2 regions of the Anaeromyxobacter sp. SG17 genome follow, and region 1 is predicted to be linked to the other one. Evidence: riboswitches for the same ligand, from Rfam matches in the RefSeq annotation. Region 1 holds a riboswitch; the other holds the start of a gene.

Region 1 (9,678 bases):
GTCGCTCACGAGGGTGGTCGGCCCCAGCCCCGCAGGCCCGAGCGCCGACAGCACGGCGTCGTGACCGGACATCACCGCGCGTAGCGCGTCGCGGTCGCGCGGGTCGCCCTGGACCACGCTCAGGCCGTCGCGGAGGAGGGGCTCGAGCTTCTCCGGCGAACGCACGAAGGCGGTCACGAGGTGGCCGCGCCAGCGAGCCTGCTCGACGATCGCGCGACCGGTGCCACCCGTCGCGCCGAGGACGAACAGCCTCTTCTTCTTCCCCCCGAGGTCCTCTCGCTCCAAGGCTGAAGCGCTCAAGCTCGCGTCCTTCCGCTCGGCGATGCGGTCGTCCCGTGGGTCGGGCGGCGCTCCCGAGACCGGCGCGGAACTGCACGGCGCAGGCCACGTCGCGGCGCTCTCGGGGCTCCGAAAAGCCCCCCCAAACGCTCGCGATTGCTCTCGCGGCGAATCCTCGCGGAGGCGCGGCGCGGCCGCGGCCTGAGCAGATCGCTCAGGGCGTGAGCGCCGACCTCGCGGCGGGGCGTGGAGACGTGACGAGCCGCCGACCTACGTGGGGCCGTTCTGGGAGAAGCGCCTCAGGAAGGCCCGGGTCCGCTCGTTCCTGGGGTTGTCGATGAGCTCCCGGGCCGGGCCTTCCTCCACGATGACCCCGCCGTCCATCAGCATGGCGCGATCGGCCACCTCGCGGGCGAAGCCCATCTCGTGAGTGACGACCACCATCGTCATCTTCTCGGCGGCCAGGGCGCGCATGACCTTGAGGATCTCGCCCGTCAGCTCGGGGTCGAGGGCGCTCGTCGGCTCGTCGAAGAAGAGCACCTGCGGATCGAGGGCGAGGGCGCGCGCGATGGAGACGCGCTGCTTCTGACCGCCCGAGAGCTCGCAGGGATAGGCGCCGGCCTTGCCGGTGAGGCCCATCTTCTCGAGCAGCGCGAGCGCCACCTCCCGCGCCGCGGCCTTCCCGCGCCCCAGCACGCGCACCTGCGCCTCGGTGATGTTGCGCAGCACGGAGAAGTGGGGGAACAGGTTGAAGTCCTGGAACACGAGGCCGAGCTTGAGGAGCGCGCTGCGCAGCGTGGCCTTGTCGGCGTAGACGCCGCGGTCGAGGATCCGCGTGCCGCAGATGGAGATGCTGCCGCTGCTGGCGGTCTCGAGGTGGGTGACGGCGCGGAGCAGCGTGGACTTGCCCGAGCCCGACGGCCCGATGATGGCGAGCACCTCGCCCTGGTGCACCGAGAAGGAGATGTCGGTGAGGACCCGGAGGTCGCCGAAGGACTTGGAGAGGTGGTCGACGGTGACGACGTCCATGGCCCGGCTCAGCTGTAGTACTCGAGCTTCCGCTCGGCGCGGAGGAAGAGCTCGGAGACCGCCCAGTTCATGACGAAGTAGAACACCCCCGCCACGAAGATGGGCGTGGTGGAGAACTGACGCGCGGAGGCGTTCTGCGCCACCCGGAAGAGCTCGGCCACGCCGATGGTCTGGGCGAGGGCGGTGTCCTTCACGAGCGTGATGACCTCGTTGGCGGAGGCCGGCAGGATCCGCTTCACCACCTGGGGCAGGACGATCCGGAAGAAGGTGTCGGCGCGCGTGAAGCCGAGCACCTTGGCGGCCTCGTACTGGCCCTTCGCGATCGACTGGATGCCACCGCGGTAGATCTCGGCGAAGTAGGCGGCGTAGTTGATGGTGAAGGCCACGATGACGGCGGTGAACCGATCGTACGAGGCCTCGAACAGATAGTAGGGGGCGAAGTAGACGAAGAGGATCTGCAGGATGAGCGGCGTCCCGCGCATCACGAGGATGTAGAGGTTGACCGGGACGCGCAGGAGCCGGCTCGCCGACATGCGGCCGAGCGCGACCGGCAGGGCGAGAGGGAGCGCGAAGACCAGCGTCAGGAAGAAGATCTCCAGGGAGACGAGCGATCCCTGGAGCATCGCCCCCAGCAGCTTCACCATGCGCGGGTGCTCACTTCCCGACGACCGAGATGTCGGAGCCGAACCACTTCGTGGTCACCTTGGCGAGCGTGCCGTCCTTGGCCATGCTCTCGAGCGCGCCCTGCACCGCGTCCCGGAGGGCGAGATCGTTCTTGCGGAAGCCCACCCCGAACACCTCGGGGGCGAGCGTCTCCTTCAGGACGGCGTAGGCCTTGCCCGAGCGCTTGATGTTGTCGTCGGCGACGATGAGGTCCATCACCACCGCGTCCACGCCGCGGGCCTCGAGGTCCATCAGGGCGGTGAGGTTGTCCTTGAACTCCACCACCTCCTCGAGCGACGCGCGGAAGGCCTTGGCGCCCTCGAGGGCGTCGGCGGCCGAGGAGCCGGCCTGGAGGCCGACCTTCTTCCCCTTGAGGCTCGCGAGGGTGGAGTAGCCGGAGGCCTTCTTCACCACCACCACCTGGGCGTTGCGCAGGTACGGCTTCGTGAAGCTCATCGCCTTCTTGCGCTCGTCGGTGATCGTGAAGCCGTTCCAGATGCAGTCGATCTTGCCGGTGTTGAGCTCCTGCTCCTTGGCGTTCCAGTCGATGGCCTGCGGGACGAGCTTCACGCCGAGCCGACGCGCGACCTCCTTCGCCAGGTCGATGTCGTAGCCGACGATCTGGTTGTCGTCGTTCCGGAAGCCCATCGGCGGGAACGAGTCGTCGAGGCCGAGGACGAGCGTGCCCTTCTTCTTCACCGCCTCGAGCGAGGTGTCGGCGGCGAGGGCGGTGGCGTGGAGCGCCACGAGGGCGAGCGCGGCGAGCAGGGTCTTCTTCATGGGCGATTCCTTCGCGTGGGCCTGGGGCGTCGGCGGGCGCCCTGTTCGGGGGCAGCGGAACTTCGCACGCGAGGCGGGCGTCGGCAAGGGGCCTCGATCTCCTGGATCGACGCCTCGCGAGGGGCCCGGCGCATGAACGGCCGTGCACAACATATCCCGTTGACCGTGGCCGTGAACCACCATAGGTTGGGTCTCGCGCTGGTGCTCGGGGTTCGCTCCGAGCGAATAGGGAACCCGGTGAGATTCCGGGGCTGCCCCGCAGCGGTAAGCGAGAACGACCTCCGCCACACGCACTTGCCGGTTCGGCTGGGAAGCGGCGGACAGTAGGGTCCGGGAAGCCCCGGAGCGCTCGCGAGCCCGAAGACCTGCCAGCGACCGTCGCCCGGATGCTCGGGCGGCGGCATGACCGACACGCCTCGTGGGAGGGCGGAGGGTCCTCGGCGCACTGCCCTCGTACGGGCCGTCGTGTGCTCGGGTCCTCCTCCGTGTCCCGAGGCCGCCACGAGGAGGGCCCGTGTTCGAGACCATCGAGAAGCGCGACGGACGGGTGGTCCCGTTCGACGCCGAGCGCATCCAGCGAGCCATCGCCAAGGCGGGGGCCGTCACCGGCGAGGTCGACGCGGCCGAGGCGAGGCGGCTCTGCCAGCGCGTCCTCGCCATCGCGATCGCGACGATCGAGGGCCGGCCGTCGGTGGAGCGGATCCAGGACGTCGTCGAGGAGGTGCTCCTCGCGAGCCCCTACCGGCGCACGGCGCGGGCATACGCCGTCTACCGCGAGCAGCACCGCGCGCTGCGCGAGATCTCCGACACGGCCAGCGTGGCGCTCGTCGACGCCTACCTGGAGCGCTCCGACTGGCAGGTGGCCGAGAACGCCAACATGGCGTTCAGCCTGCAAGGCCTCAACAACTACGTCGCGAGCCACGTGAGCTCCACCTACTGGCTCGAGCGGCTCTATCCGCCCGAGGTGCGGGACGCCCATCGCTCGGGCGACCTCCACCTCCACGACCTGAACCTCCTCGCCGTCTACTGCGTCGGCTGGGATCTCGCCGACCTCCTCACCGAGGGGTTCCGCGGGGCGCCCGGGAAGGCCGAGAGCGCGCCGGCGCGCCACTTCCGCACCGCCCTCGGCCAGATCGCGAACTTCTTCTACACGCTCCAGGGTGAGGCGGCGGGCGCGCAGGCGTTCTCGAGCCTCGACACCTACCTCGCGCCGTTCATCCGGCACGACGGGCTCGGCTACGAGGAGGTGCGCCAGGCGCTCCAGGAGTTCGTCTTCAACCTCAACGTGCCGACGCGCGTCGGGTTCCAGACGCCGTTCACGAACGTCACCCTCGACCTCGAGTGCCCCGCGCTGCTCCGCGACGAGGCGATCGTCCTCGGGGGCGAGCGGCAGGCGGCCACGTACGGCGAGTTCCAGGCGGAGATGGACCTGTTCAACCGCGCCTTCCTCGACGTCATGGCCGGCGGCGACGCGAAGGGGCGCGTCTTCACGTTCCCGATCCCCACCTACAACGTCACGCCGGGCTTCGACTACGAGGACCCCCGGCTCGATCGCCTCTGGGAGGTCACCGCCCGGTACGGCCTCCCGTACTTCGCGAACTTCGTGAACTCGGAGCTCTCGCCGGAGGACGCCCGCAGCATGTGCTGCCGCCTCCGCCTCGACACGCGCGAGCTCGAGCGGCGCGGCGGCGGCCTCTTCGGCGCGAGCCCGCTCACGGGGTCCATCGGCGTGGTCACCGTGAACCTGCCGCGCCTCGGCCACCTCGCGCGCGACGAGGCCGACTTCATGGCTCGCCTGGACCGGGTCATGGACCTCGCCCGCGACAGCCTGGTCCTCAAGCGGAAGATCCTGGAGCGTTACACCGAGCAGGGCCTCTATCCGTACGTCCGCCACTACCTGCGCCACATCCGCGCCCGGAGCGGCTCGTACTGGCGCAACCACTTCTCCACCATCGGCCTCGTCGGGCTCGCGGAGGCCGCCGACAACCTGCTCGACACGACGCTCGCGAGCGGGCCCGGTCGCGCCTTCGGGCTCCGCGTGCTCGACCACATGCGCGCTCGGCTCGAGCAGTACCAGGCGGAGACGGGCAGCCGGTTCAACCTGGAGGCGACGCCGGCCGAGGCGACGAGCTACCGGCTGGCCAGGCTCGACAAGGCGCGCCACCCGGGCATCCGCTGCGCGAACGAGGACGCGGCCGTCCGGGGCGCCGCGCCGTACTACACGAACTCCTCCCAGCTGCCGGTGGACGCGAGCGACGACGTCTTCGCGGTGCTCGATCACCAGGACGATTTCCAGGCGCGGTACACGGGCGGGACCGTCCAGCACGTCTTCGTCGGCGAGGCCATCGACGACCCCTCGACCGTGAAGCGGTTCGTGCGAACCGTGTGCGAGCGCTACCGGCTCCCGTACTTCACCGTCACGCCGACGTTCTCCGTGTGCGGCGAGCACGGGTACCTCGCCGGTGAGCACCCGACCTGCCCGCGGTGCGGCGCCGCCGCCGAGGTCTACTCGCGGATCGTCGGGTACCTCCGCCCCCTGCAGCAGTGGAACGCGGGCAAGCAGGCCGAGTTCGAGCGGCGCCTGTCGCTCCGCCCGGGCGACGCCGCCGAGGTGCCCGCTTGATCATCGCGGCCCTGCGGCCCTGCTCCTTCGTCGACTGGCCCGGGAGGCTCGCCGCCGTCGTCTTCACGCAGGGCTGCAACCTCGCCTGCCGCTACTGCCACAACCCGTCGCTGCTCGCGGCCACGGCGGCGCGACCCGTGCCGGAGGGTGAGGTGCTCGCGCTCCTGGAGGCGCGGCGCGGGCGGCTCGACGGGCTCGTCGTGACCGGTGGCGAGCCCACGCTGCACGCGGGCCTGGCGCCGTTCCTGGCGCGGGTGAAGGCGCGCGGGTTCGCGGTGAAGCTCGACACGAACGGAACGCGGCCGGAGGTGGTCGCGGCGCTGCTCGCGGCGGGGCTCGTCGACTTCCTGGCCGTCGATCTGAAGGCGCTGCCCCAGGCCGCGGAGTGGCTGACCGGCTCGGCCGAGCAGCCCTTCGGGGCTCGCCGCTGCCTCGAGCTCGCGCTGGCGGCGGGGATCGAGCACGAGGTGCGGACGACGCTCGCCTCCCCCGTCCACGACGCCGGCGAGCTCGACGCCCTGGCGGCGTTCGCGGCCGGCGCGCAGCGCTGGGCGGTCCAGCGCTTCCGCCCGGGCGGCCACCTCGACGACGGATGCGGGCTCGCGCCCCCGGACGAGCGACTGCTCGCGGCGGCGGGGCACGCGGCCGCGGCGCACGGGCTGACGCTCTCCGTGAGATGAGGGGCGCCGTGGAGCGCCGGGAGGAGCCGACGATGTCCATCCCCGCTGGAGGCAGGACCCCGACGCGCCCGAAGGCGATCGTCTCGTGGAGCAGCGGCAAGGACAGCGCCTGGGCGCTGCACCTCGTGCGCGCCCGGGGAGACCTCGAGATCGTCGGCCTGCTGACCACCGTGACCGCCGAGTTCTCGCGCGTCGCGATGCACGCGGTCCGCGAGACCCTCCTCGACGCGCAGTCGCAGGCGCTCGGCCTCCCGTGCAGGAAGGTGAAGCTGCCCTGGCCCTGCTCGAACGAGGTCTACGAGCGCGAGATGACCGAGGCCCTCTCGGCCGCCCGCGCGGCCGGCGTGACGCACGTCGTCTTCGGTGACCTGTTCCTCCGCGACATCCGGGCCTACCGCGAGGCGCGGCTCGCCGGCACGGGGCTCTCGCCCGTCTTCCCGCTGTGGGATCGCGACACGCGAGCGCTCGCGGGTGAGATGATCGACGCGGGCCTGCGGGCCACCCTGACCTGCGTCGACCCGAGGGTGCTCGACGCGCGGTTCGCGGGACGCGCGTTCGACGGGGCGCTCCTCGCCGAGCTCCCTTCGACGGTGGACCCCTGCGGCGAGAACGGCGAGTTCCACACGTTCGCGTGGGCCGGGCCGATGTTCGAAACGCCCATCCCGGTCGCCGCTGGAGAGGTGGTCGAGCGCGACGGCTTCACGTTCGCGGACTTGCTGCCACGGCCCGCCGGCGATCCGGCAGCGCAGCCGTAACCGTTCGCGGTAGAAGACCCGCGCGCGACGCCTTGACATCGAGGCTAACCGCAACTTATTCTGTTACGAGTTGCGATGAGCCCGAGCAGCCGCCTCACGGTAGCGATCCACATCCTCACGCTGCTCGCCCACGAGGCGAGCGGTGAGCCCGTCACGTCCGAGTACATCGCCGGCAGCGTGGGCACGAACCCGGTCGTCATTCGACGGCTGCTCGCGATGCTGCGGAAGTCGAAGCTCGTCCGCTCCCAGGGCGGGCCCGGCGGCGGGTGGCGACTCGTCGTTCCCGCCAAAGGGATCACCCTCCGCGACGTCTACCGTGCCGTCGAGAGCGAGGCGCTCTTCCCGCTGCACGCGAGCACGCCCAACCCCCGGTGCCCCGTGGGCAGGACCATCCAGGCGGCGCTGGCCGGCCGCTACGGCGAGGCCCGGCTCGCCCTCGAGCGGGATCTCGAGCGGACGACGATCGCCGATCTGCTGCAGGAGGTGACGAGGCTCGCGCGCTGACGCCGGAAGGTCGAACCCCTATTTTTTTTGGCCGCATCTGTAGCTCAACCAGTTACGAATACGAGAGAGAGAAGAGACATGATCGTCGTCACCGGAGCCACGGGCCACCTCGGCCGCCTCGTCGTCGAGAGGCTCCTCACGAAGGTACCGGCCCGCGACATCGCGGTCGCGGCGCGGAACCCCGATCGGGCGAAGGACCTCGCCGCGCTCGGCGTCGAGGTGCGGCGCGCCGACTACGCGAAGCCCGACACGCTGGGTCCCGCCCTGGCCGGCGCGGAGAAGGTCCTGCTCATCTCGTCGAGCGAGGTCGGGCAGCGCGTGCCGCAGCATTCCGCCGTCGTGGAGGCCGCGAAGGCCGCCCGCGTGCGACTCCTCGCCTACACGAGCGTGCTGCACGCAGGGACCTCGAACCTCGCGCTCGCCGCCGAGCACCAGGCCACCGAGGCGGTGATCCGCGGGTCCGGCGTGCCGTACGTGTTCCTGCGGAACGGCTGGTACCTCGAGAACTACACGGAGCACCTGGCGCCGGCGCTCCAGCACGGCGCCCTCGTGGGCAGCGCGGGGGATGGCCGGATCGCCGCGGCGGCGCGTGCCGACTACGCCGACGCCGCGGTCGCGGTGCTCACCCGCGACGTCGAGAAGCCCGTGTACGAGCTCGCCGGCGATCATCCGTTCACGATGGCCGAGCTCGCCGACGAGCTGTCGCGGCAGACCGGCAAGCGGATCGCGTACCGGGACCTGCCGCCCGACCAGTACCGGGCGGTGCTGATCGGCGCCGGGATGCCGGGCGCTGCGGCGGACCTGTACGTGGACGCGGACGTCCACGTCGCGAAGGGCGAGCTCGACGATTCGAGCGGCGAGCTGAGGCGTCTCATCGGCCGGCCCACGACGCCGCTCGCGGCGGCCGTGCGTGCCGCGCTGGGGCGCTGAGGTTGCCGGGCGCTCCGCCTCCCGGGGCCGCGGATCTCGTTCGCGGCTCGGCGTGACGCCCGCCGGGGCGTCGTGGCGACGAGAGGATCGGGCGCGTCGTGCGGCCGCGCTACCGGCCCGCGGCGGCCTCGACGTCACGGCAGCAGGCCCTCGCCGAGGGCCTGCCGCATCACCTCGGCGAGCGTGTCGAGCGAGCCGCTCGTGTCCGTGCGGGTGGTGGTCCTCGTGGGCGTCACCGAGCCCGACTCCCCCGCCGCGACGAAGGGCAGCGGCCGGCGACCGAGGCGCATGAGCCGCTCGTCGTAGAACGCGCTCCTCGCCTCCTCGCGCAGCCTGCGCGAGAGCTCGAGCATGTTGCCGGTGCTCGAGGGCTGCATCCCGGCCCCGAGGCAGGAGAAGTCGAGCTGGGTCTCCGAGAGCGTCGCCGCGCGTCCACTGCGGGCGTAGACGAGGATCACCTGCTCGAGCTCCTCCTTCGACGAGCGCACCGCCTGCGTGGAGGTGCGGGTCATGCCGAGGCCGCCCGTCAGCACGGCCCTGCCGACCGAGAAGCGCTTCGACTTCTCGAGGCGCTCGACCTCGGACCGCGAGGCGCGGAGGCCGCGGAACAGGGCCGTCACGTCGGCCCACGCGAACGTCGTCGAGTCCCCGAACCGCGGCGTGAGCGTGAGCCCCAGGTCGTCGAGGGCAAAGGAGTGAGCCACGATGCGGTCCCGGTCGGACGGACAACGGGCCTCGATCGCCACGGCCGCGAGCCCGGCCTCGCGCAGCGCGAGGACGAGCCGGTCGGCCTCGTCCGGCGCGAGTCTGGCGAGGAGCGCGGGTGGCTCGGGGGCGAGGCGCATGCGAGCCTCGGCCAGCGTCAGCCCCGCGGCGTCGGCCACCGCGTGCGCCGCCTCGTCGGGGCGCGTCGCGGGGCGGACGAGGGCCACGAGCTTCATCCGGTCACCGTAACAGACCGGCGACAGGGACGGACCCCGCGCACCGACCGTGCCGCGCCGCCGGCTCCGCGGCCGCGCCCGCAGGCCGGGCGGTCGGCCGGCTCGCCGTAGAGGGTCGGCCCGAGCCCCTCCGTGACGTGCGCCTCGACCGCACGCGGCGAATTCGACACGAGAGCATCACTTCCGCTCGCGGGGTCCGAGGTGGCAAGGCAGGAGCAGCGCGACGAGATTCGCGGCGCGGCGGCCGCGGCGCCGCCCGTGGCCCGCTCGCTCTCCGCGCTCCTGAAGGAGCTGGCGCGCGCGCCCGCGGTGCGTCCGGGTTCGTGGGAGGGCGCGCTGCGGCCCGGCGCGGCGATCGGCCGCTTCGAGCTCGTGCGCGAGATCGGCCGGGGCGGGTTCGGGATCGTGTGGGAGGCCCGCGACACCGAGCTCGGGCGGTCGGTCGCGTTCAAGGCGGTGCGGCTCGAGACGCGAGTGGCCGCCCGCGAGGAGCG
Region 2 (9,678 bases), on a different contig from region 1:
CGGAGGAGCCAGAGGAAGAACGGCCCGCCGAGGAACGCGGTGACCGCGCCGACCGGCGGCTCGGTGCCGAGCGGGAGGAAGGCGAGCCGCGCGAGCGCGTCGGCGAGGACGAGGAAGGCCGCGCCGAAGAGCGCCGAGGCGGGGACGAGCAGGCGGTGGTCGGGCCCGACCACGCGGCGCACGAGGTGCGGGACGATGAGGCCGACGAACCCGACCATGCCGGCGAGCGCGACCGCCGCGCCGGTCGCGGCGCTCGCCGCGAAGAACACGGCCGCGCGGGCGCGCCTGACGTCGACCCCGAGCGAGGCCGCCTCCTCGTCGCCGAGCGTGAGGACGTTGAGGCGCGCCGAGAGCGCGACGAGCGCCCCCACGGACAGGGCGATGAGGACGGCCCCGACGGCGATCGTGCCGGAGGTCTCGTAGCCGACCGCGCCGACGAGCCAGTACATGAGCCGGCTCGCCTGCTCGGGCGGGACGAGCAGCTTGATGAGCGTGATGACGCCCGCGACGAAGGCGTTGAAGACGATGCCGACGAGGAGCGCCGCCTCCGGCACGAGCCGCCCCGCGACGCGGCCGAGCCCGAACACGAGCGCGGTCGAGGCGAGCGCTCCGAGCACGGCGCCGGCCGCGACCGGCGGCGCCGCGGCGAGCGCCTCGCCCGCGCTCCCGGCGACGCGCGCGAGCCCCGCCGCCGCGACGAGCACGATCGAGCCGCCGAGGGCGGCGCCGCCGGAGACGCCCAGCACGAACGGCTCGGCGAGGGGGTTCCGCAGGAGCGCCTGGAGCGCGGTCCCCGCGGCGGCGAGGGCGCAGCCGACGAGCGCGGCGAGCACCGCGCGCGGGAGCCGCAGCCCGAGGAGGATCGCCGCGTCGGGATCGCGGCCCGCGAGCGCGGCGGAGATGGAGATCGGCTGGGCGCCGAGCGTGCAGGAGAGGGCGATCGCGAGGGCGACGGCGACGGCGCCGGCGGCGAGGGCGAGCGCGAGCCGGGCCGCGGGGGACACGGTCACCGGCTCGCCTCGGGGTGGATCCCGCGGAAGAGCGCGTCGAGGCCGCGGACCATGCGCGGCCCCGGCCGCAGGAGATCGTCGTTCGGGATCCGGAAGACCCGGCCGCGGCGGACCGCGGGGATCGCGGCGAGCCGCGCGATCCCCTCCGGCGGCTCGCGCGCCGCGCCGTCCACGACGAGCTCCGGATCGTCCACGACCGCCTTCTCGAGCGGGTAGACCGGCCAGGGGCGCTCGCCGCGGACGACGTTCTCCGCCCCGGCGAGCGCGAGGAGCTCGTCGGGGAAGCTCCCCGGACCCGCCACCACGAGCGGCTCCCGCCCGACGACGAAGAGGACGCGCTTGCGCTTCACCTCCCGCCCCCGGCGCCGCACGTCGTCCACCGCCGCGCGCAGGGAGCGCGAGAGCCGCTCACCGCCCGCGGGGTCTCCGAGCGCCTCGCCCACGAGGCGCGGCGTCGCGAGCACGTCGGCGACGCTCACGATCGGGATGGCGAGGACCGGGAACGGGTGGCGCGACGCGGCCGACAGCTCGGCGATGCGCCGCACCGCGCCGAGGGCGCCCCCGTCCGTCACCCACAGCAGGAGATCGGGCGAGAGCGCGAGCACCGCCTCCGGGCTCGGGTCGAGGAACCCGCCCACGCGCGGGAGGTCCTTCACCTCTGGAGAGTCGTCGAGCCGCGTCACGCCCACGAGCCGGTCCGCGTGGCCGAGGGCGACGACGACGTCGGTGAGGCTCGGCGCGAGCACGACGATGCGGCGGGGCGGCGCCTTCGGGCGCGGCCCCACCCAGATCGCGCCACCCTCCGCGGCGCCCTTGCCGCTCGGGCGGAGGGGATCGTCCGCCGCCGCGCGCGACAGGGCGAGCGCGGCGACGGCGAGGGCCAGGGCGGCGGGGCGGATCACTCGCTGCATGCGATGTCGGACACCCAGGCGAAGTGCGTGTCGGGATTCACCGGGCAGACCTCGGTCGCGGCGCCGGTGGCGCGCGACGCAGGGTCGAAGGGCAGCACCTTCCCGGAGCTCTGGTCGGTCACGAGGCCGCGCCCGCCGCAGAACGTCACGTTCCCCGGGACGATCGCGCTCGCGTCGACCGCCGCGCCGACCTTCGGCGCGCCCGAGACGTCCACCGGCACGATCGCGCCGGGGGCCTCGGTCGGGAAGGAGAACGAGCCGCACGCGATCCACACCGTCGAGCCCAGCACCGCCACGTCGCCCGGGTTCTTGCAGCCGGGCCCGAGGTCCACGATGGACGTCGCGTCGCCCGCGGCGGTGTCGACGACGAGCAGCCGTCCGTTGCCCGCGGGGGCGAAGTAGCCGGCGAAGCCGCCGCCGAAGTCCGCGAACTTCAAGTTGGGGAGCGACACGAACACGCGGGCGCCGACGGTCGCCACCTGGTTCGGGAACGGATAGCCGGGGGCGTCGGCGCTGCCCGGGACCGCGAGGACGTCGATCGTGCCCGTGACCTCGCCGCAGCGCGCCCGGCAGCGGCCGTCGCGGCACTCGCGCCCGGCGGCGCAGGCGCCGCCCGCGCCGCAGGCGGGCGCGTCCGGCTTCGCGCACTCGGCGAGCCCGGAGAGATCGACCTTCGCGATCTGCTGGCCGACCGGGGCGGTCTGGTCGCCCGTGGGCCCGTTGCCGTACAGCGCGACGTACGCGGTCGTCCCGGCGACGGCGAGCCCGTGCGGGTTCGGTGCGTCGCCGGGCAGCACGATCTCGTCGAGCACCCCGCCCGCCGCGTCGAGGACCACGAGCGTGCCGACGCCGGAGTTCGCGGCGAGCACCGCGCCGGCGTAGGTCGTGACGTACTGCAGGTCGTTTCCGGGGAGCACGGTGAGGCTCGTCGGCAGGCTCGCGTCGATGGGCACGACGCCCACCCCGGCGGGGAAGCCGTTCGCGGTGTAGAGCACGTCCGCGCCCATCGCGAGCGCCGTGGGACCGCCGCGCGACAGGCGCGGGGCGCCGGCGGGGGCGAGATCGACCGTCACCGGCCGCACGTCCCCCGTCGCGTAGCAGGCGACGAACACCTCGGCGCGGCAGGCGCCGTCGCGGCACGCCTCCCCCGCGCCGCAGGCCTTGCCGCAGGCGCCGCAGTTCTGCCGATCCGTCGCGAGCTCCACGCACGACCGGCCGCACGCAGTGAACCCGCCGGGACACGCCGCGGTGCAGGCGGTGGCGTCCCCCTGCGTCGTGCAGAAGTCGGCCGCGCCGCAGGCCGTCTCGCACGCGCCGCAGTGCTGCGCGTCGCGGGCGAGATCGGTGCAGGCCCCGCCGCAGAGGGCGATGCCCGGCGCGCAGCCGCAGCTCCCGGCGCTGCACGCCTCGAGCGCGCCGCAGGTCGCTCCGCAGGCGCCGCAGTTCGAGGCATCGGTGAGGAGAGACACGCAGCGGCCGCCGCAGTCGACCTCGCCCGAGGGGCAGACGAGGTCCTTCTTGCAGCCGAGGGCGAACGCGAGGGCGAGCGCGACCGCGAGGGGGGAACGGAGGGTCATGGGGTCCTTTCACTGCGAGATGAGGTCCCGGCGCGGAGCGTGACCATCCACGTCCGGCCGGGGAGGGGGTTGCCGTAGCCGTCGAGGAGGGTCCGGTCGTCGCCGAGGTTCTCGACCTCGAGGTGGAGGGCCACGAGCGGCTGGCGAAGGATCCGCACGGAGGCGCCGGCGCCGAGGATCGTCTGGTCCGGGAGCCGGGCCTGGTTCCGGATGTCGAGGTACTGGTCGCGCACGTGCTCCACCTGCACGTGGGCGCCGAGGCGGCCGGGCGAGATCGCGGCCCGCGCGTAGACCCGGTGGCGCGGCCGGCGGGGCAGCGCGTTCCCGAGCACGTCGGCGCTGCCGCGCAGCACCTCGGTGGGGAGGAAGGTGTACGCGCCGGAGAGGGCGAGCCCGAGCGCGCGCCGCCAGGGCGAGGTCGCCGCCTCGGCCTCCACGCCCGCGACGAACGCGCGGCCGGTGTTGAACGGGCGGAACCGGCCGACGCTCGCCGGCTCGTACGTGATGATGTCGTCGTAGACGGTCGCGTGGCCGCCGATGGAGAGGAGCCCGAGCGCGCCGTCGTAGACGAGCCCCGCGTCCGCGCCGGCGCCCGTCTCCGGCCGCAGGTCGCGGTTCGGGGCGAGGAGTCCCTGCTCGAGGTAGAGCTCCGCGAAGCTCGGGACGCGGTAGGTCCGTCCGCCGCTCGCCCGGACCGCGAGGCCGCGGGCGAGCTCGAACGCGGCGCCGAGCTTGGCGGAGACGCCCGAGTATCCGCCGGTCCGCTCCGCCCGCACCGACGGACCGACGCGCAGCCGGCCACCGGCGAGGAGCAGGTCCTCCGCGAGCGCGCCGGCGAAGCCGGGCCGGCTCCGCGTCCCGCCGAGCGCGTCGCTCGAGTAGCCCTCCACCTCCGCGGAGGCGGCGGCGGTGAGGACGCCCGGACCGTGCGTGAGCCCCGCCTCGAGCTCGAGCCCGCCGGCGCCGCCGCGCTGACGCGTGGGGTCCGACCCCATCGCGGCGAGCCGCGTGTCGAGGAGGTCGCGGCGGCCGAACGCACGAGCGGCGAGCGTGAGGCGAGGGTGAACCGCGCGCGCGACGCGCAGCATCGCGAGCACCCGCCCGTCCTCCTCCCAGTCCGCGGGGGTCGGCTGGTAGGGCGAGCCGGGGAGCTCGCGCCGCCCGGCCGTGAGCTGCGCGAGGCCGTCGACCCGGAAGCCGCTCGCGACCCCGCCGAACTTGGCGAGGGCGCCGGCGCGCCGCGCGCCGTTGTTCCGGCGGGTCCGCTCCTCGAGGGGGCTCCCCGGCAGCGACGGCCGGTCGTCGAATGCGTAGGTGAAGTCGCCCTGGGTGTCCTCGCCGGTGGCCGCCGCGAAGAGCGAGAACGGCCCGACCTCCGCGACGGTGTCGGCGGAGATCGCGTAGGTGCCGAAGGCGCCGGTGGTCGCCTCGGCGGAGAGCTCGCCCTTCTCGCCCTGGCGCATCACGACGTTCACCGCGCCGCCGAGCGCGCCCGCGCCGAACTGCGCGCCCGCCGCGCCGCGCACCACCTCGATGCGCGAGATCCACTGGCGCGGGATGGTCGAGAGATCCACCCCGCCGCCAGCCGTGCCGAGCGGGAGCCCGTCGAGCAGCACCTTCACGCCGTCCGCGGCGACGCCCCGCACCGAGACGGTGGCGAGCTGGCCGAGCGTGCCGTAGCGGGTGACCGAGACGCCCGGGGCGGTGGCGAGGAGCTGCGCCACGTCCTTCGCCTCGCCCTCGAAGCGGCTCGCGGACACCACCGTCGCGGACGCGGTCGGATCCTTCTCGACCTCGGCGCGTGGCACCCGGACCTCGACCTCGGGGAGCCGCACCGGCGGCTCGCTCTCGGACGGCGGCGCGTCGGGGACGGTGCCGTCGGCGCGCGCACGCAGCGCGAGCCCGAGCGCCAGCGCGGCGATGAGGGCGCACGCGCGCCCCGATGAGCGGGAAGTCGAGCCCAAGTGTCGGGTCTCCTCCGGACCCGATGCATCTTTGCTCGCCGCGAACGGCGAGGCCGCGCACCATGCGCGACAGGCTCGGAGGGAGGTCTCCTGGCTCCCGGGTCGCGGAGGGACGCTCCGCTCGGTACCTCCACCTTCCCACCGCGATTGGGCTGCGGCAGTGGCGACTTCCGAGGCACCTTCACCCGGCTACAGTGGCGGGACCGCGCCGGACTTCGACCGGCTTCCCTGTTCCTCCGTGCCGCTGAATCGAAGCCACGAGTAGCGCCCGCCCGCGCCGGGTGTCAAGCAGGACCCCGCGGGGCGTCGCCGGGGCACCCGGCCGGAGAGTGCATGCGCCGGCCGGGTCCCCGAGCGAATCCGGGTGCCTTCACTTCCGTGCGGTCACCGCAGCGGTGCCGGACGGAGCGGAGCCCACGGCGACGTTCGCCTTCACCTTCGCGAGCCACGCGGGGCCGATCCCCTTCACGACGAGCACGTCCTCCGGCCGGCGGAACGGCTGGCGGGCCCGCTGAGCGACGATCGCCTGGGCGCGCTTCTCTCCGACGCCCGGCAGGCGCATGAGCTCGGCGACGCTCGCGCGGTTGAGGTCGATCCGCTCGCCCGGGCCGAGCGCTCTCTTCGCGGCGAGCGCGGGGCCCGCGAGGAGCAGCACCGCGGCGGCGACCGCGGCGAGGAGGGCCCGCCTCACGGCCGCACCTCGACGGTCTCGAGCCCCACGCGGCGCGGCGCTCCGTTCCCCGCGGGCCGCCCGTCCTCGCGCAGCTCGCGCACCTGGAGCTTGTTCGTCCCGAGGGGCAAGGCGTCGAGCAGGATCGCGATGCTGCCGTCCCTGTTCGTGAACGCGACGCCGATCTTCGGCCACCAGGTCCGCTCGCCGTTCGCGCTGTCGGGGATGGCGTAGACCGCGAGCTTGCGGGCGCCGCCCTTGTCGTTCGTGTCGCTCATCTCTCTCTCCGTTCCGTTCGAGCGCGCGGTCGTGCGCGCGAGCGGCAGGAGAGCAGCGCCTGTGCCGGTCCCAACCCCGCGGGATCCTTTGGACCGTCCACGGAACGGGGGTTCAGGCCCGGCCGCGGCGGCCGCGCGGCGGCCGCGCTCTCACGCGGCGGTCGCGTCGCGCAGCCACGCCGCCGTCTCGACGAACGACGGGCCGTCGTGGATGAGGTTCCGCCCGCGCTCGGTGGTGGACGCGAGCACGCGTGGCGCGAACGCCCGATCCCAGCCGCGCTCGCGCACGAGCGCCTCCGCGTCGATCGGGTGCTCGGGCTCCGAGAACACGATCACCCAGTCCGGCGCGAGGCCCGGCACCTCGTCGAGCTCCGGCGGGGCGTACGCGTCCGGCCGATCGCCGTGCACGGGCTCGAGCCCCGCGAGCCAGAGCAGGTCGTGCACGAACGCGCGCCCCCCGGGACGCCGCAGGTGGCGGCCGAACCACAGCTCCGCGTACGCGCGTGGCCGCGGGGAGGGAGCGGAGGCGACGAGCTCGGCGCACGCGCGCTCGAGCCGGTCGCAGAGAGAGCGCGCCTCGGCGAGCCGCCCGGTGAGCGCCCCGAGCGCGACGGTGTTCTCGAGGATGCCGAACCGGCTCTGCGGCACGGGCAGGAGCGCCACCGGGAGCCCCGCCGCCGCGAGCCGGCGCGCCAGCGGGAGCTGCACGCCGTCGGTCGCCACGACGAGCTCGGGGCGGACGGCGCGGATCGCCTCGGGGTCGCCGGAGACGTAGTCGGCGACCACGGGCGCGCCGAGGCCGGGCACGTAGCGCGCGCAGTAGGGCGTGACGCCCACCACCGCGTCGCCCGCGCCGAGCGCGAAGAGCGTCTCGGTGGCGGACGAGACCAGGGAGACGATGCGCCCGGGGCGCTCCGGCAGCTCGAACGTGGTGCCGAGGAGCGGGGAGGAGATCTTCATGGAACGCTCCGTGGAGGATCGCCGAGCGAGGCGAGCGCCGGGGCGTCGCCGCGTCCGGCGGCGCCGTGATGGGACGCGACGAGCAGGGGCGGCGACGCACGAACCCCGAGCGGGAGGGGGCGGGAGACGGCGTGGCTCGCCGGCGTCACGCCACCGCGCCTCCGTGGGGGAAGTGAGGCGTGTCGCCGAGGTCCAGCTCGCCGAAGCGCGCCTCGTACTTCGCGACGTTGTCCTGGATCGCGAGCATGAGCCGCTTCATGTGCTTGGGCGTCGTGATGATCCGCGAGCGGACGGTCGCCTTCGGCGCCTGCGGCTGGATGTAGATGAGGTCGAGGGTGAACTCGGTCTCGGTGTGGTTCACCATCGCCATGTTGACGAACACTCCGTTCGCCGTGACGGGGTCGATCTCGAGCTGGAGCTGGATCGCGTGCGGCGGGACGCCGGGCTTGTCGGACATGCCGCGGTGTTAGCATGCCGGCGCCGGGAGCGCTGCCTGGACGGGGCCGTCGCACCGGGAGCATTGAAACGTAGCCCGTCCAGGGGTAAGCGATCGTTCGGTTGGCACGCACGGGCATCGAGCACGGGAGGGAGTTCGAGCTGCGCGGCGGCCCGGACGCCGTCCTGCTCCTGCACGGGCTCACGGGCTCCACCTTCGAGATGCACGTCGTGGCGCGCCGCCTCGCCGACACCGGCATGCGCTGCCTCGCGCCGGTCATGGCGGGGCACGGCGGCGACCCCCGGGACCTGCTCGGCGTGCCGTGGTCGGAGTGGATCGCGAAGGCGCGCCGGGAGCTCGGCCGGCTCGAGGGCGCGCGGCGCACGTTCGTGGTCGGCTGCTCGATGGGCGCGCTCGTCGCCTGCGCGCTCGCCCACGATCACCCGGAGCGCGTCGACGGCCTCGTCCTCCTCGCCCCCGCGCTCGAGCTCCAGCTCCACGGCCGCCTCGGCGCCTTGCTGGCGCGGCTCGGGCCGATCTCGCGGATCGTCGTCCCCAAGGAGGCGGGCTCGGACGTCCGCGATCCCGAGATGCGCGAGCGCAACCGCGGCCCGACCCTCGGCGGCGTGCCGCTCGGCGCGGTCGCGGAGCTCGCCGCGCTCGCCGCGCACGTGGACCGCCAGCTTCCGGGCATCGCCGCGCCCGCGCTGGTCGTCGCCGGGGCGCGCGATCACACCGTCACCGTCGGCGGCGCCCGGCGGATCGCGCGGCGCATCGGGAGCGGGCCGGCCGAGCTCGTGGTCCTCGAGGACAGCTGGCACCTCGTCGGGATCGACGTGGAGCGCGATCTCTGCGCCGACGTGACCGCGCGCTTCCTGACGAGCCTCCCCGTGCCGGGGGCGCGCGCCACGCCGGAGCCGGGGCGGAGGACGCGCGGCGAGGACGGCGCCCGGGCGCGGGAGCGGAGCGGCGGCACGAGGCGACGCGGGCCGGGGTGGCGCCCGCGCGCGAGGTGAGCATGGCTTCCTACGTGATGGCGATCGACCAGGGGACGACCGGGACGACCGTCCTCGTCCTCGACAAGCGGCTCGGGCTCCGCGCGCGGGTGAACCAGGAGTTCCGGCAGATCTTCCCGAAGCCGGGCTGGGTGGAGCACGATCTCGACGACATCTGGGGCTCGACGATCGCGACGGTCCAGCGCGCGCTGCGCGAGGCAGGCCTCACCGGTCGGGACATCGCCGCGATCGGAATCACGAACCAGCGCGAGACGACCGCGGCCTGGGATCGGATCTCGGGGCGCGCGCTCCACCACGCCATCGTCTGGCAGGACCGGCGCACCACCGACGTGTGCGCGTTGCTCAAGGCGGAGGGGCACGAGCCGCGGGTGCGCGAGAAGACCGGGCTCGTCATCGATCCCTACTTCTCCGCGACCAAGATGCGCTGGCTCCTCGACAACGTCCGCGGCCTGCGCGAGCGGGCGGACTCGGGCGCGGCGGCGTTCGGGACGATCGACAGCTACCTCGTCTGGCGCCTCACGAACGGCGCCACCCACGTGACGGACGTGTCGAACGCGAGCCGCACGCTGCTCATGGACCTGCGCACGCGCGCGTGGGACCGCGAGCTCCTGGACCTGTTCGGCGTGCCGCGCAACGTCCTGCCCGAGATCGTCCCCTCCTCGCACGTGTACGGCGTCACGCGGAACGTGAAGGTCCTGCCGGACGGGATCCCGGTCGCGGGCATGGCGGGCGACCAGCAGGCGGCGCTGTTCGGCCAGGCGTGCTTCCAGCCCGGCGAGGCGAAGTGCACCTACGGCACGGGCGCGTTCCTGCTCCAGAACATCGGGAAGGAGCCCCTCCTGTCGTCGCGCGGCCT

The links. A riboswitch is a leader RNA that binds a small molecule or an ion and turns the genes downstream of it on or off. The one in region 1 is predicted to bind cobalamin.
Region 2: it holds a riboswitch for cobalamin, as region 1 does, so the genes downstream of both, MNY60_RS00105 (TonB-dependent siderophore receptor) here and MNY60_RS02185 (ribonucleoside triphosphate reductase) in region 1, are expected to answer to the same signal.

The regions. Positions count from the first base shown of each region.
Region 1 is NZ_JALCYX010000003.1:50,051-59,728, reverse strand. It holds gene MNY60_RS02205 (NAD(P)-dependent oxidoreductase) at 1-285, opposite strand, end outside; gene MNY60_RS02200 (amino acid ABC transporter ATP-binding protein) at 550-1,308, opposite strand; gene MNY60_RS02195 (amino acid ABC transporter permease) at 1,317-1,952, opposite strand; gene MNY60_RS02190 (amino acid ABC transporter substrate-binding protein) at 1,963-2,751, opposite strand; cobalamin riboswitch at 2,934-3,139, shown strand; gene MNY60_RS02185 (ribonucleoside triphosphate reductase) at 3,266-5,374, shown strand; gene MNY60_RS02180 (anaerobic ribonucleoside-triphosphate reductase activating protein) at 5,371-6,054, shown strand; gene MNY60_RS02175 (adenine nucleotide alpha hydrolase) at 6,087-6,809, shown strand; gene MNY60_RS02170 (Rrf2 family transcriptional regulator) at 6,885-7,313, shown strand; gene MNY60_RS02165 (SDR family oxidoreductase) at 7,392-8,243, shown strand; gene MNY60_RS02160 (hypothetical protein) at 8,378-9,184, opposite strand; gene MNY60_RS02155 (serine/threonine-protein kinase) at 9,386-9,678, shown strand, end outside.
Region 2 is NZ_JALCYX010000001.1:13,788-23,465, reverse strand. It holds gene MNY60_RS00120 (iron ABC transporter permease) at 1-1,010, opposite strand, end outside; gene MNY60_RS00115 (ABC transporter substrate-binding protein) at 1,007-1,921, opposite strand; gene MNY60_RS00110 (MXAN_6577-like cysteine-rich protein) at 1,909-3,498, opposite strand; gene MNY60_RS00105 (TonB-dependent siderophore receptor) at 3,495-5,462, opposite strand; cobalamin riboswitch at 5,542-5,720, opposite strand; gene MNY60_RS00100 (helix-hairpin-helix domain-containing protein) at 5,833-6,153, opposite strand; gene MNY60_RS00095 (hypothetical protein) at 6,150-6,410, opposite strand; gene MNY60_RS00090 (ABC transporter substrate-binding protein) at 6,561-7,370, opposite strand; gene MNY60_RS00085 (DUF3467 domain-containing protein) at 7,516-7,827, opposite strand; gene MNY60_RS00080 (carboxylesterase) at 7,929-8,822, shown strand; gene glpK (glycerol kinase GlpK) at 8,825-9,678, shown strand, end outside.